One region of the Cupriavidus sp. DL-D2 genome, then DNA from elsewhere that is predicted to be linked to it. Evidence: predicted binding sites of a transcription regulator. Region 1 holds the regulator's gene; the other holds the start of a gene.
The links. The regulator FNR, encoded in region 1, switches genes on or off when oxygen is low (the NO sensors DNR and NnrR bind a similar motif). The targets are predictions, from matches to a motif close to TTGATNNNNATCAA.

Region 1 (7,934 bases):
CTGGGAAAGTGCCTGGGACAGCGTGGGCGCAACAGACCAACTTATTTGCGCTCGGTTCTCCGGACATGCGGTTGTGTTGATCGAAGTCAAGACGATGGCCGTGCCGTTTTTCTAAAGTCACACCGTCAATAGGTTTATTCTTTCTTAGCTTGGGGGTCTGAATGGCTGTCACCACCGCGTCTCCACGCGTCGACACCTTCAACTATGGCGTGGTGCGGCTGTTTGCCGTCATGACCGTGGTCTGGGGTATCGTCGGCATGGCCGTAGGCGTTCTGCTTGCGGCGCAACTGATCTGGCCGGAACTGAATTTCAATACGCCGTGGCTGTCATTCGGCCGTCTGCGTCCACTTCACACCAACGCCGTTATCTTCGCCTTCGGCGGTAGCGCACTGTTTGCCACGTCGTATTACGTGGTTCAGCGTACGTGCCAGGCGCGGCTGTTCTGCGGACCGCTCGCCGCCTTTACGTTCTGGGGCTGGCAACTTGTCATCATCGCCGCCGCGATCACCCTGCCGATGGGCATTACGACTTCCAAGGAGTATGCGGAACTCGAATGGCCCATCGACATCCTGATCACGCTGGTCTGGGTGGCGTATGCCATCGTCTTTTTCGGCACGATTGTCAAGCGCAAGACCCGCCACATTTATGTGGCCAACTGGTTCTTCGGCGCCTATATCCTGACCATCGCCATCCTGCATATCGTCAACAACATCGAGATGCCGGCGTCGATGTGGAAGTCGTACTCCGCTTATGCAGGCGTGCAGGACGCGATGATCCAATGGTGGTACGGCCATAATGCAGTGGGCTTCTTCCTGACCACCAGCTTCCTCGGCATGATGTACTACTTCATTCCGAAGCAGGCCGAGCGCCCGATCTATTCCTACCGCCTGTCGATCGTCCACTTCTGGGCGCTCAACTTCACGTATATGTGGGCGGGTCCCCATCACCTCCAATACACGGCGCTGCCCGACTGGGCGCAATCGCTTGGCATGGTGTTCTCGCTGATCCTGCTCGCGCCATCCTGGGGCGGCATGATCAACGGCATCATGACCATGTCCGGCGCCTGGCACAAGCTGCGCACCGATCCGATTCTCAAGTTCCTCGTTGTCGCACTCTCGTTCTACGGCATGGCGACCTTCGAAGGCTCGATGATGTCGATCAAGACCGTCAATGCGCTTTCTCACTACACGGACTGGACGATCGGCCACGTGCATTCCGGCGCGCTCGGCTGGGTGGCGATGATTTCGATCGGCTCCCTGTATTACCTCATTCCGCGCTTGTTCGGGCAGAAGGAAATGTTCAGCGTCCGCCTGATCGAATGGCATTTCTGGATCGCAACCATCGGCGTGGTGTTGTACATCGCCTCGATGTGGATTGCTGGCGTGATGGAAGGCCTGATGTGGCGCGCCACGCAGCCGGACGGCACGTTGACTTATGCGTTCGTCGAAGCCGTAAAAGCCAAGTATCCGTTCTACCTGATCCGTCTGCTCGGAGGTATCTGCTTCCTGGCCGGGATGTTCGTCATGGCCTACAACGTCGTCCGCACCATCGTTGGCAAGCCTGCCGTCGATGCGCCGATTCCGACCAGCCTGCCGGCTTCCGCCCACTGATCGCGAGGATAGAACGATGTCTCAGAATCAAAGTTTCTTTCGTCACGAGACGCTCGAGAAGAACGTCGGATGGCTGATTGTCGCGACGATCATCGTCGTGAGTATTGCGGGCCTGGTGCAGATCGTACCGCTGTTCTTCCAGCACTCGACCACCAAGCCCGATCCCGGCATCACGCCGTATTCGCCGCTGCGGCTGATGGGCCGCGATATCTATATCCGCGAGGGTTGTGCGGGTTGCCATTCGCAACAGGTTCGCACGCTGCAGGCCGAAACGGAACGCTACGGCCATTTCTCGACGGCAGGAGAGTCGGTGTATGACCACCCGTTCCTGTGGGGTTCCAAGCGCACGGGTCCTGATCTGGCGCGCGTAGGCGGCCGCTACTCCGACGACTGGCAGCGCATCCATCTGCGCAGTCCGCGTGATGTCGTGCCGGAATCGGTGATGCCGTCCTATCCGTGGCTCGAGAAGACGCCGTTGCCGACCGATTCGGTGCAGCCGCGTATGCGGGCCCTCCAACGGCTTGGCGTGCCGTACACCGATGCGGAAATCGAGCGGGCACCGGAGGATCTGGTGGGCAAGACCGAGGAGGACGCGATGGTGGCGTACCTGCAGGGTCTGGGCCTGAACCGCCGCAATGTGCGCGTGGAAGCGGCGCCGAAGGAGTGAAGCCATGGTGATCATCACTGCCATTGCCACTGTCATTTCGATGGTGACATTTCTGGCCATCTGCTGGTGGGCATGGTCGGCGGGGCGCAAGGGCGCCAACGAGGAATCGGCGATGCTGCCCTTTGCCTTGCCTGACGAAGATAACAATCCAAGGCGGAATTCGTAACCATGAGCGATTTCATCTCCGATATCTGGGGCCACTACATTGCGGCCATCGCGCTGATCGGCATTGCCTGGTGCGTCTGGCTGCTGTTCTCCCAGCGCAAGATGCCAAAGGGCGTCAGCACCTCCGACGACACGGGCCACGTGTGGGATGACGACCTACGCGAGCTGAACAATCCGCTGCCGCGCTGGTGGATGTGGATGTTCCTGTTGGCCTGCGTGTTCGGACTGGGCTATCTGATCCTCTTTCCGGGACTGGGCGCCTATCCTGGCGTGCTGAAGACCTCGTCCCAGGTGGAGCTGGCCGCGCACCGCGAGGCCGCCGAGCGCATGCAGCATCAGATCTACGCCAAGTACCTGAAGATGGATGTCAAGCAGGTGGCGGCCGACCCCGAGGCGCGCGAGATCGGCCAGCGACTATTCCTCAACTATTGCGCGCAGTGCCATGGATCCGATGCGCGTGGCAGCCGCGGCTTTCCCAACCTGACCGACAACGACTGGTTGTATGGCGGTGAGCCCGACACCATCCAGCAATCGATCACCAAGGGGCGCAATGGCGTGATGCCGCCGCTGACTGGCGTCATCGACGCAAAGCTGGCTGGCGATACCGCGCAGTATGTGCGCTCGCTGTCCGGGCTGGCCTACGACCCGATCCGGGCATCGCGCGGCGAAAGCACGTTCAAGTCGACCTGTGCGGCGTGCCACGGTGGCACAGGCAAAGGCAACCAGGCATTGGGCGCGCCGAACCTGTCCGATAACGTCTGGCTGTACAGCAGTTCGGAAGGCGCGATCGTCGATGCCATCCTGAAGGGCCACAACGGCCACATGCCAGCGCACGAAGAAATCCTGACGCCGGAGCGTATCCGGATGCTGACTGCCTACGTGTGGGGACTCTCCAGTACCTCCAGCGCTGCGGCCGGAGCAGCCGGGCAATGACAAACCGCCCCGGCCAGCGACGGCGCTGACCGGGGCATTAGGGCTAGTCCCATGAATGCGCCCCTGAAATCCCCTCCTGAAGGACCCGAGGTCTCAGAGACTCGGGGATGGCGCCCCGCGCCACCGCCCAAGACCGCTAACGATGCAACGGAAGAAGCGTTGTACGAGGTGCGCCGCAAGATCTACCCGCGCTCGGTGAAAGGCGCGTTTTCGAGCTGGCGCGTATGGCTCGTCATCCTGACGCAACTGGTCTACTACGGTGCGCCCTGGCTGCAATGGAACGACCGGCAGGCCGTTCTGTTCGACCTCGGAGCACGCAAGTTCTACATTTTCGGTCTTGTGCTCTGGCCGCAGGACGTGATCTATCTCGCCGTGCTCCTGGTCATTTCGGCGCTGGCACTTTTTCTGTTCACCGCCATCGCCGGCCGGCTCTTCTGTGGCTACGCTTGTCCTCAGACGGTCTACACGGAAATATTCATGTGGATCGAGCGGCGTGTGGAAGGTGATCGCATCGCGCGCATCCGGCTCGATGGCGATCCATGGAGTTTGCGCAAGTTCAGGATCAAGACGACGAAGCATACGCTCTGGATCCTGATCGCCCTCTGGACCGGCTTCACATTCATCGGCTATTTCGCGCCGATCCGGGAGCTTGGCAGCGAGATACTGCAGTGGTCACTGGGGCCGTGGCAGGCATTCTGGATGCTTTTCTATGCGTTCGCTACCTGGGGCGCCGCCGGCTTCATGCGTGAGCAGGTCTGCAAGTACATGTGTCCGTATGCGCGTTTCCAGAGCGTGATGGTGGACCGCGACACCTTTGTGGTGACCTATGACGTGGGGCGTGGTGAGCCGCGCGGCGGCCGCTCGCGGAAGCTGGATCACCGTGCCGCCGGCCTGGGCGACTGCGTGGACTGCAGCATCTGCGTGCAGGTGTGCCCGACGGGGATCGATATCCGGGACGGCCTCCAGTACGAATGCATTGGATGCGGAGCTTGTATCGACGCCTGCAATCAGGTCATGGACAAGCTGGAGTACCCGCGCGGGCTGATCCGGTACACCTCCGAGAATGCCATGCGATCGGCGTTGTCCATTGCCGAGGCCCGCAAGCGGCTGGTGCGGCCTCGCACCATGATCTACATGGTGATCTGGCTGGCACTGATGGGTGGCTTTGCCGCGTCGCTGGCGATGCGCACGCCGCTGAAGGTCGACATCATTCGAGACCGTGGAGCGCTTGGTCGCGAGGTGGATGGACGCTGGGTCGAGAACGTGTACCGGTTGCAGTTGATCAATGCCACCGAGTCACCAGTGACAATCGATGTGAAGGTAGATGGCTACGATATGAAAGGGCTCACCGTCGAGTATGACCAGACGGCCAGCACTCTAGATCCCACGTCGAACCGGCTGTTGCCAATTCGCATCCGTGTGCCGATCGAAGACGCCAGGCAAGGTACCCACAAGATCGACGTGACGGTCACGGCGGAAACCGAGTCGCAACGCCGGTCGCAGATCCGTCAGAGCACAAGCTTTATCGTTCCCCGCAACTTGTAAGAGGAGATGCAATGGCTCAGCGCCCCCAACAGCCTCCCCATGCCGTTCGACCCTGGTACAAGGAGCCGTGGCCGTGGATCTTGATGGCCGGCCCGATGCTGGCGATGGTGGGTTGTGGTATCACGATCTGGCTGGCCAGCACACATGCGGACGTCCCTGTGCGCGATGCCACCCGCCATGGACTGGTCGTCGAGAAAGCCGATGTCGGAAGCGCCACGGAACAAGGGAGTCATCCATGAGGTTGCGCTGGCTGATGTGGGTACTGTGGCCAGCGTTTCTGATGGGTGGCGCGGCTACGGCGGTAGTGTTTTCCGTTGTCGACCCGGGAGACATCAGTTTCTTCGGCCAACCGGTGGAGGCTTCGAGGCAGGCGATCTACACCGTGGGCTTTCTGCTGGCGTGGCTGTTCTGCGCACTGTCCAGCGGTCTCACGCTTTACACGATGCCGGGCAGGCTCAGCGATACCGATGAACTCGAATAGCAATTTCGCAAAAAAAGCCGCAACAGCGTGATGCTGTGCGGCTCTGGTCTTGCAGCAGGATGGCGCCTAGCAGGAGCGACTATAGACCTGCTTGATGCCAGCCATGTCGATGATCTTCACATGCCGTTGACGAATTTGGATCAGGCCAGCTTCCGCGAACCGGGAGAACAGGCGGCTGACGGTTTCGAGCTTGAGGCCGAGATAGCTGCCGATTTCCTCGCGGCTCATGCGCAGCACGAACTCCGTGGAGGAATAACCGCGTGCGGAGAGGCGCTCGGACATATTGACGAGGAAGGCGGCGAGTCTCTCTTCGGCACGCATCGAGCCAAGCGTGATCAGCATGACCTGGTCCTGCGAGATCTCCTTGCTCATAAGTCGCAGGAACTGACCTTGCAGCGAAGGCAGATGATTCGACAGCGATTGCAGATCGTCGAACCGCACGACGCAGACTTCAGCGTCCTCGAGGGCGGTCGCATCCGATGCATGTTGCATCTCGCCGAGTCCATCGAGGCCGATGACTTCTCCCGGAAGATGGAAGCCGGTAATTTGAGTACGCCCATCCTCCATGGTGACGTGGGTTTTCAGCGTGCCGAAACGAATGGCGTAGACCGCGGAGAGCGGTTCACCCATTCGATACAGCGTTTCGCCCTTGTGGACACGCACGCGCTCCTGCACGAGAGTGTCCATTTTTACGAGGTCCTGCTGCGACATGCCCACGGGCAGGCAGAGTTGGCCCATGGCACACGTGGAGCAGCGTGGCGACATCTCGGTAACGGGGATGGAAGTCAGCAATTGAAGTGCTCGTTTGAATGCGCTTGCAGCGAGGGCGCGATGCATGCATTTTACAGCGTGGAGTGACGCGGAAGCGAGGAACAGTTGCCATTTGGCGTGCTTTTAAGCGTTTTTCTGATTGCCCTGTTTGGCGGTGTGCATTGCGCGGCGATGTGTGGAGGAATTGCTATTGCAGTCGAACAAAATCCGCAGCAAGTGCAACAGACGGTCTCGTTCTTGCACCGTTCTAGACGGCACTGGTGGATGTCGATTTGCGTCATGCATGCGGGCCGGGTGACGACGTACATGTTGCTCGGCGCATTGGCCGGTGCAGTGGGTGCGGCGGCGTGGGCGCACGACTATCTGCCATTGCAGCGATGGCTGTTCGGCGTGGGGAGCCTGTTGCTGATCATGGCCGGATTGTGGTTGCTTTTCGGCTGGCAGATGCGCATGGGTGCCGTGGAACGTTTTGTCGCGCGGATCGCTTCGCACGTCGCCAAGCTCTTGCGGCACGTTCGATCGACTCAGGGGTTGCATGGCGGTCCTGCCGCAGTGCCGTCAGCGATGCACCGATTCGGCATGGGTCTTGTATGGGGTATGGTGCCCTGCGGAATGATCTATAGTGCGCTCGGCTTGGCGCTGCTGGCGGGCAATGCTTCGTCGGGCGCACTCGTCATGGGAGCCTTCGGACTAGGTACTTTGCCGAATCTGCTGGTGATCTCGGGGTTATCCGGTTACCTGCGGCAGTGGTCGCGCAAGCGGTGGGTTCGCACCGTTTCAGCTTTGCTCGTGGCGGGTTTCGGGTTGCTGGGGGTGGCCCGCGCCGTATGGCTTCCGGAGACCCTTGCGCACGCCGGATTCTGCGTGGTGTTCTGAATCGGCCACAGCCCCGGGTTGCGGTATCCGGCGGTAATGCCATACAATCGCGAGAACCACGGTATCGCGCCGCGTCATGCACGAGGCGTCGCCGGGGCGGTTTCTCTCATCAGGGATGCCCGCCCAGGGTTTCTGGCCATGCTGTTGCATGCCGGAACCATCCCCACAGTCCATCCGGTTCAAAAGATCTGGTTAAAAGGCCGACGGCGGTGTGGAAGGTGACGCCGGGTCAGGGCGAAGTTTCCTGAGCCGATATCCGATTGTTTCTTGCCGTCTTGGTCATGCGTTGGCCCAGGCGAATGTCCGCCCCGAAGGGGAGGCGCGACGCAAGAGGTCCGTCGACCGGTGATGGCTGCCGGCCCTGGACGATCTCCTGCCGGACAGTCCCGGCAATTCGATGCAAAGAACGAGGTGCACGGCGGCGCTGAAACCAGCGTGGACCGTCTGCGCGACGAGATGGCGATGGCATTGGCCTCGCTGTATCTGCAATCTCCAGTGCCCCGGGATTCGTCCGGGGGCAGGTGCAAAGACAGGCTGCACACAATCACATGAATACCCAAGAGGCGAAGATCGTCCTCGAGACCGCGCTGATCTGTGCGCAGGAACCGTTGCGCGTCGGTGATCTGCGACGGTTGTTTGCCGACGATGTCGGTGCCGACACGATCCGGGTGCTCCTCGAAGAGTTGCGGAACGATTGGCAACGGCGTGGCGTGGAACTCGTGGCGCTGGCGAGCGGCTGGCGTTTTCAGAGCCGGCCCGAAATGCGCGAGTATCTCGACCGGCTCAATCCGGAAAAGCCGCCCAAGTATTCCCGCGCGGTGATGGAAACGCTGGCGATCATCGCGTATCGCCAGCCGGTGACGCGTGGCGACATCGAAGAAATCCG
Region 2 (7,934 bases), on a different contig from region 1:
CCGCGGTCCCAGCGCAATTGCTCCCCTGTGCCGATCATCGCGCGGGTCAAGCCGATAACTTCCTGCTCGTTCATTCTGCCGCCCGCGCAGGCCGCAAGGAAGGCCGCGATCTGCATTTCCGTGTAACGCTCGCCAGCAATGTCCGTGACGATGCCGGCCAGTTGTGCGTCGTCGATGACCAAGCCATGAATCTTTGCGCGGACTGCGCACATTGATTCCAGGGCTGGCGCGTGCGTGACCTCGACCGCATCGCCTTCACGGGCGCCCAGTTCCCCTGCAGCGCTCGCCGAGAGGCTGGCTTGGTGAGTATGCAGCAGCGGGGAACCCACCAGGTTCAGCGTGGCGATCAGTGTGCAGGACATGGATCACAGCCATCGCCGCTGCGAATGTGCGGCGCAGGCATTTCTGGATGCGAAGTGCCCGGACGTTGATGGAAATCAAGCTACCGCCCTGCGTGCGATCCATGCTGAAAATACTGCTGCGCGCTGTGCGCACCGCAAGGCATCCGGTTGGCGATGGCGCGGCATGGACAGGGAGATATCGATGAAAGTGCAATGTCTGGGCGCCACCGATACGGTGACTGGCTCCAAGTACGTCGTGGATACGGGACGCGTCCGCGTGATGGTGGATTGCGGCCTGTTTCAGGGATTCAAAGCCCTGCGCCTGCGTAACTGGGATGCGCTGCCGGTGGATCCCGCCAGCTTGCACGCGGTGGTGCTGACCCACGCGCACATCGATCACAGTGGCTACCTGCCTCTGCTGATCCGCAACGGATTCCGCGGGCGCGTGTACTGCACGCTGGGTACCGCGCAATTGTGCGGCGTATTGCTTCCCGACTGCGCGGCGCTGGCCGAGGAGGACGCGGCGTATGCAAACCGAAGAGGGTTCTCGCGTCACGATCCGGCAATGCCGCTGTACACGCGCGCCGATGCCGAGCGCGCGGTGCATCGCCTGGAGGCAGTGCGATTCGACACACGCGTACCGGTGGGCCCGGACATCGATGCCGAGTTCAGTCACGCCGGCCACATCATCGGCGCGTCCAGTGTTACCTTGCACATCGACGGGCAGCGCCTGGTGTTCTCCGGCGATCTTGGGCGATTGAATGACTCGGTGATGCGCGCACCCGCCTTCCTGAAACGTGCCGACTGGCTGTTCGTGGAATCCACATACGGCGACCGGTGTCATCCCGACGTGGATCCCATCGACGCACTGGGCGACATCGTCAGCCGCACGATCGACAGGGGCGGCACGCTCGTGATCCCGACGTTTGCAGTAGGCCGTGCGCAGTCGTTGCTGTACTGCCTGTACCGGCTCAGGCAGTTGCGCCGGCTGCCGGACGTGCCCGTTTATCTGAACAGCCCCATGGCTATCGCGGCGACGACGATCTTTGCCCGCCATGTCTCGGAACTACGCATTGACGAGGCAAGCTGCGCGGGCGCTTGCAACATGGCCAATGCCGTGACCAGCACTGAGGAATCCATACGCCTGAATTCGGACCACAGTCCGAAGATCATCCTGGCAGGCAGCGGTATGGCTACTGGGGGGCGCGTGGTGCACCACCTGGAAGCGTTCGGCCCGGACCCGCGAAACACCATCCTGCTGTCCGGATTCCAGGCTCCCGGCACGCGCGGCGCTCGCCTGTGCAGTGGCGCCAAGCAAATCCGGCTGCATGGCAAGGACATCGACATCCGCGCCGAAGTGGCTCAAATCGAGAATCTGTCGGCCCATGCCGATAGCGACGAGTTGATGACCTGGCTGAAGGGGTTCGAGTGTCCGCCGCGTCAGACGTTCGTCGTGCATGGCGAGCCAGCGGCCAGCGACGCGTTACGCCAGCGCATCGAACACGAGCTGAAGTGGCGAGTGACGATGCCCGAGTACCGGCAGAAGTATTTGCTGGAGTAGGGGAGAAACAAGTAAATGCCACCCGATAAAGTTGCGAAACGAAAATCGCGGCATTTACTTGGAATGCCACATCTGGAGTGGGTGCCACGGCACTAGCGCGTAGCGCGCATAATTCTTCGAGCTTGGCCAGCACGAGACCAAGAGCCACGGCGCTGTGCGGCTGTGGCACGTTAGTGGGCGAGTTCGATCACGCCGGGCCGGCGGCGTGCCGGCGTGGGTCGTGCGCGCTGCGTGACGCTCAGACCTGCGCCAGCGCATCCAGATCGAAGATCTCGATTTTCTTGCCGTCCACGCGGATCAGCCCCTCGCGCTGGAAGCGCGAGAACGTACGGCTGACCGTTTCCAGCTTGATGCCCAGGTAGCTGCCAATTTCCTCGCGCGTCATCCGGAGTGTGAAAGCATGTGCCGAGTAGCCCCTGGCGCGCAGGCGCCGCGAAACGTTGAGCAAGAAGGCCGCGACCCGACGCTCCGATGGCATGCCCGACAGCAGCGTGGTCTGGCGGGATTCGCGCACGATCTCCTGGCTCAGCAGTTTGTGCAATTGATGCTGTACGCCGCGCATGTCGCGGCAAAGCTGTTCCAGCGGTAAGAACGGGATCACGCACACGGTGCTGTCTTCCAGTGCAATGGCATCGCAATCGTATTGGTCACTGGAGATGGCACTTAGCCCGAGCATGTCGCCCGGCAACAGATAGCCCGTGACGTGCTCGACACCTTCCTCGTGGCCTGCTACGACCTTGAACGATCCTGAGCGCAGCGTATAGAGGCACTGGAATTTGTCGCCCACGCGGAATAGGTAGTCTCCACGATGCACCGTGCGCCACCGTCCGATGATCGACTCGAGTCGGGGCATGTCATCGGTGTCGAGTTCCGCCGCCAGGCAGAGCGGCCGCAGGCTGCAATGGACACATCTGGGTGTCTGGGCCATGAACTGCGCTGGCGCGTAGGGTTCAGGGTAGGGCGGAGGCACGACCGTGCGAAATTCTACTGCTTGGTGCTGCATGTCATCCCCTTTTGCTGGTCGATTCGCTGGCTGCATGCCAGCGTCAGTATTCGGTGTCTCCCGATTTGCCTGAAGTATTGATCACGGCCGGTTCGGCCGAAATCAGCCGTGGCTGAGAGGCGGGTCAGATTGTTCTGGGGGCGTGTCAGGAAAACCTGACACGCCCTTGCTCGTGGAATGGGCGCCGCCGCGCCCGGTGCGGCCTTGCGCCAACGCAAAGCCGCCCGTCGAGTTACGCCTAGAGTCACTGAGAGGCAGGACGCGGATAGGCAAAGGAGGGAATGATGAAAAGCGATATTCAACTAAAGCAGGACGTGCTTGACGAGCTAGCCTGGGACCCGGAAGTCGACGAACGAGAGGTGGGGGTGCAGGTGAAGGATGGCATCGTCACGCTCAGCGGGAATCCCCGTTCATTCCACGCCAAACGTTGCGTCGAGCGGGCTGCGCGACGCGTGGCGGGTGTACGCGCACTTGCCGTGGAATTGGACGTGGTGCTGCCGGGTGATGTTGTGCGAACCGATGCCGATATCGCGTGGGCCGTCGAAAACGCTTTGTCCTGGAATTCAGTCGTGGCTGCTGGCCAACTCGGCGTGGTAGTGGAGCGTGGCATGGTGACGCTTTCGGGCGAGGTCGACTGGGACTATCAACGTCGTGCCGCCGCCGATGCGGTGCGCCTGCTCAATGGTGTGCGAGGCATCGTGAATCAGATTGTGCTGCGGCCCCGAACCAGCGCGCCCGACGTGCAGCGGCGCATCGAGGACGCCTTGCACCGTCAGGCAGCGCAAGATGCGCGACATGTGAAGGTCGTCGTCAAGGATGGCGTGGTTACCCTGTCGGGGCATGTCACGTCGCTGGCCGAACGTCAGGCGGCGTTCAACGCCGCGTGGAGCGCTCCCGGCGCGACGAAGGTCGTAGACGACATCCGGGTGCTGCCGCAGTAGCGGTGCGGTGGTGCGGGGCCCCCGCGCCATCGCCCGATCAGATGCGAAGGACTGCGGCGCCAACAAGCCGTCCTGCGCGCATGTCTTCCAGCGCCTTGTCGGCATCGCGCAGCGGATAAACCGTGGTGTGCACCTGAATTGGAAGGCTTGCGGCCACGTTCATGAGCCCCACACCATCTTCGCGCGTGAGGTTGGCAACGGATACGATGCGCCGCTCTTCCCAAAGGTGCCGATACGGAAACGACGGAATATCGCTCATGTGGATGCCGCCGCATACGACCACGCCTCCCTTGTCCGTGGCTCCCAGTGCAGCGGGTACCAGCGAGCCGTCCGGTGCAAAGATCAGGGCGGCGTCCAGCAAGGCTGGTGGCGGGTCCAGGCTGCTGCCTGCCCACACCGCGCCGACTTGAGTGGCCAGCGCCTGCGCCGAAGTATCGCCGGGTCTTGTCATGGCATAGACCGTGCGGCCCTGCGCCACGGCGATCTGCGTGACAATGTGCGCGGCCGCGCCAAAGCCGTAGATGCCAAGGCGCTGCGCGTCTCCAGCCATGCGCAGCGTGCGGTAGCCGATCAGGCCGGCGCACAGCAATGGCGCGGCCTGCGTGTCATCGTAGGTGTCTGGAATCGGGAAGCAATAACGCGCGTCTGCCAGCACGTATTCCGCGTAGCCGCCGTCGCAGGTGTAGCCGTGGAACAGCGGCGCGTCGCACAGGTTCTCGCGCCCGCTGGCGCAGAAGCGACAGACGCCGCAGGTATGGCCCAGCCACGGCACGCCCACCCGGTCGCCGAGGGCCACCCCGGCCGCGCCTTCGCCCAGCTTTTCGACGCGACCCACGATCTCGTGGCCTGGGATCAGCGCCGGCTTTGGATGAGAAAGATCTCCGTCGATCACATGCAGGTCCGTGCGGCATACCCCGCAGGCCAGCACGCGGATGCGCACCTGGCCGGCACCTGGCGTGGGCACAGGCACGCGCTGCGCGTCGAGCGTGTGCCCGTCGAAGATCATGGCCTGCATGCTGGCATCCATGTAGCGTTCCTTGTCGTGCTTACCCGCGCAACGGCGGGTTAGATCGATCGTCGCATCCGCTACGCGCTATGACTTGATCTGGCGCAAGTGTCGCAATCCTGCACTGATTACCTTTGACTGTAGTCGGTGCAACAGCGTACGAGGGCATGGCGATGGCTTACAAGACAGTACTGGTGGATCTGGCTGACGATGGGGCGACTCAGGCGCGGCTGGATGCGGCATTTACCCTGGCGGCGAACGCCAATGGGCGCGTGATCGGACTCAGCGCCACCGGACCGATGCTGGATCCGTATCGCAGCGCGGGCTCGGAGGCAATGCGCTATCAGGCCATGCGTGCCGACATGTTGCGCGGTGTGGAGCAGGCCGGTACGCAGGCGCTCTCCGATGCCTGCGCGCGCCACGGTACGCCGACTGATTACATGCACCTTCTGGTGGAGCAGGATGCCGGCTGGGCGCTTGCCGCGCATGGCATGGCCAGCGACATCATCCTGCCCGGCCTGCCGGGCGCGCCCAGCGACCTGCCCGTTTTGATGGCGTCGGCCGCCGAGTATGCGCTGGTGAACGCGGGGAGGCCTTTGCTAGTGGTACCGGCCCAGGCGCGGCTGTCGACGATCAATACCGCCGTGGTGGCGTGGAACGGCAGGCGCGAGGCAGCTCGCGCGCTCAGCGATGCGCTACCGCTGCTAAAACGCGCCAATCGCGTGATCCTCGTGGTGGTGATGGGTAGCAAGGGGCTCTGGCAGCACGGCGACGGAGAACTGCTGCGCTGGCTGGGCACGCACGGTGTCCGTGCGACGCTGGCGGTGGAAGAATCGTCATCGGTCGCCGGTTGCCTGCTGCAGAAGGTGCTGCGGGAATCGGCCGACCTGCTGGTGGCTGGCGGCTACGGCCATTCAAGGCTTGGTGAGCTGATGATCGGCGGCACGACCCGCACGTTGCTGAACAACACGCCAGTGCCACTGCTCATTTCCCACTAGGCGGCCGCGCCGCAGAGGCCAGAAGATCAAGCCATGCTCGCCTATCCCAGCATCTTCGTGCATATAGACGCCAGCTCGCGCGCGATGCTCCGCGCGAAGTTGGCCGTGCAAATCGCCATCGCCCAGCGTTGCCGCCTGATAGGCGTTTGTGCCACGTTTGCCGCCGATCCACAGTGGTTCTATCACGTGGGGCACGCCGCCACCGTTCTGCAGGAGGATCGGGCCCGGCGTGAGCGCCAGCACGAAACGCTGCAGCAACGATTCGAGTCGACGGTATGGCGCGAGTCGGCATCTGCGGAATGGCGCAGCCTGCATGGCGACCCGGTGCGTCAGACGCTCAGGGAAGTCAAGGAGGCCGGACTCCTGGTGGTTGGGCAAATCGATGCCAGTGAACCCGAGACCGTGGTGGCGCCACAGTTTCTCGAATCGATCATTCTGGAGTCGGGTCGGCCCGTCCTGGTGGTGCCCTACGCTGGGCCGGCGCTGACCGTGGGCCGCCGCGCGCTGGTGGCGTGGGATGGCGGCAAGGAATGCGCCCGTGCCCTGCACGATGCATTGCCGCTGCTGGCAGGTGGCACGGTGCACCTGCTCCATGCCAATCCGACCCAGCACGTCACACGCGCCGATGCGGCGCCACTTGAAGTCGCGTGCCGTGTGCTGCGCGATGTGGGCGCCGACGTCAGCACCGAGTGCGAACCCGGTACGAGCGATGCTGCCATAGGCGACCTGATATTGTCGCGCGCCGCCGATGTGCAAGCCGACCTGCTGGTCATGGGCGCGTACGGGCACGGACGCTTCCGCGAACTCGTGCTTGGCGGCGTGACCAAGACCATCCTTACTTCGATGACAATCCCCGTGCTGCTGGCACACTGAGACGAGCCACGCTACGTTTGCGAATCTGCTGGCTCCTCGGGGTTCCAAAGGACGCGGGCAGCGTCGGCACGCGCATCGCTAGCGTGCGAACAGAGCCGGGATTGTGGATTGCTCGAGCAGGGTGCTGGCGATGCCTCCCAGCTTGCCGACTGCTTTGTCGCTTGCCGGCGCGCCGCAAACCAGCAAGTCGGTGCGGGCCGTCCGCGCGGTGGCCAGCAAGGCGTTGCCTGGTGACGCATGTGCATCGCCCCTAAGTCCGATCAGACAGGCGCGAACGCCCCGCCGCGCCAGCCACGTCAGCGCGTAGCTGGCCGGCGCCAGATTGGTGTGGCGGTGTCGGGAGACGGGGATGCAGCAAACAAGCGCGACATGCTGCGCGCGGCGCAGGAGCGGCAGCGCGTCGCGCATCGCACGCGCCGATTCGCGCGTGCCACTCCACGCCACCATCACGCGCGGATAGGGCCACGCCTGCGTGGGGGCGGCGTCGTGCGTCCGTGGAATAACAAGAACCGGTGGTCCGGCCTCCAGGATCGTGCCTTCGGCAAAAGGGGGTGTGTCAACCAGGCGATGGGCCTCGCCAGCGCACGGCTGGCTGACGATGATCAAGTCAGCCAGGCGGCCTTCGCATTGCATGGCTTCCAGTGACGTGCCTTCTCCCACGCGCCAGTCCACGGCAATGGGGGCGCCTGCCGTCGCGGTTTCGAAGGCCACGCGGCTAGATTCGCAATCGGCAAAAAACGCCGCGTCGGGCGTCAGGCCGCGCTGTGGCAACAGGCCCACAAGCGTTGCAGGCAATGCACAGGCCAGGGCGACGGCGTGGGAGAGCCGGGCCGTGGCGTGCGTTGACGCATCCACGTGGACCACGATAGCTGAGATCTCCATCCGCACCCTCGCCAGTGCCTCGACATTGGGCACGCGTCAAATCTATGTCATGACGTGGGAGAACCGTTGCGAAAAGTCAAACGAGAGCGGACTGAGTCGATCGATCAAAGCCGTTGCGGCAGATCAAGTGCGATGGGTTTAGGCGTCCTAATCTCGAAAGCACGATGACCCAAGCGGAGTCCCGATCATGTACGAAAGAATCCTGGTGGCGGTGGATGGTGGCGATTCGGCGGACTTGGCAATGTCGCAGGCCATCGGCATGGCGCGCGTATGCCAGGCTGCGATCAAGCTGCTGTACGTGGTTGACGATAGCGAATTGTTCGATGCCG

Region 2: the regulator FNR is predicted to act here: its motif matches at 4,947-4,960, upstream of ABDB81_RS27585 (universal stress protein).

The regions. Positions count from the first base shown of each region.
Region 1 is NZ_JBDKXK010000069.1:36,827-44,760, reverse strand. Features, by position in the region: gene ccoN (cytochrome-c oxidase, cbb3-type subunit I) at 162-1,610, shown strand; gene ccoO (cytochrome-c oxidase, cbb3-type subunit II) at 1,627-2,277, shown strand; gene ABDB81_RS26140 (CcoQ/FixQ family Cbb3-type cytochrome c oxidase assembly chaperone) at 2,282-2,443, shown strand; gene ccoP (cytochrome-c oxidase, cbb3-type subunit III) at 2,446-3,375, shown strand; gene ccoG (cytochrome c oxidase accessory protein CcoG) at 3,427-4,920, shown strand; gene ABDB81_RS26125 (FixH family protein) at 4,932-5,159, shown strand; gene ABDB81_RS26120 (hypothetical protein) at 5,156-5,401, shown strand; gene fnr (fumarate/nitrate reduction transcriptional regulator Fnr) at 5,468-6,193, opposite strand; gene ABDB81_RS26110 (sulfite exporter TauE/SafE family protein) at 6,278-7,048, shown strand; gene scpB (SMC-Scp complex subunit ScpB) at 7,597-7,934, shown strand, end outside.
Region 2 is NZ_JBDKXK010000080.1:15,677-23,610, reverse strand. Features, by position in the region: partial or broken gene ABDB81_RS27610 (thymidine phosphorylase) at 1-353, opposite strand, end outside; gene ABDB81_RS27605 (MBL fold metallo-hydrolase) at 544-1,902, shown strand; gene ABDB81_RS27600 (helix-turn-helix domain-containing protein) at 2,141-2,905, opposite strand; gene ABDB81_RS27595 (BON domain-containing protein) at 3,190-3,846, shown strand; gene ABDB81_RS27590 (zinc-dependent alcohol dehydrogenase family protein) at 3,884-4,873, opposite strand; gene ABDB81_RS27585 (universal stress protein) at 5,026-5,850, shown strand; gene ABDB81_RS27580 (universal stress protein) at 5,884-6,723, shown strand; gene ABDB81_RS27575 (universal stress protein) at 6,802-7,605, opposite strand; gene ABDB81_RS27570 (universal stress protein) at 7,793-7,934, shown strand, end outside.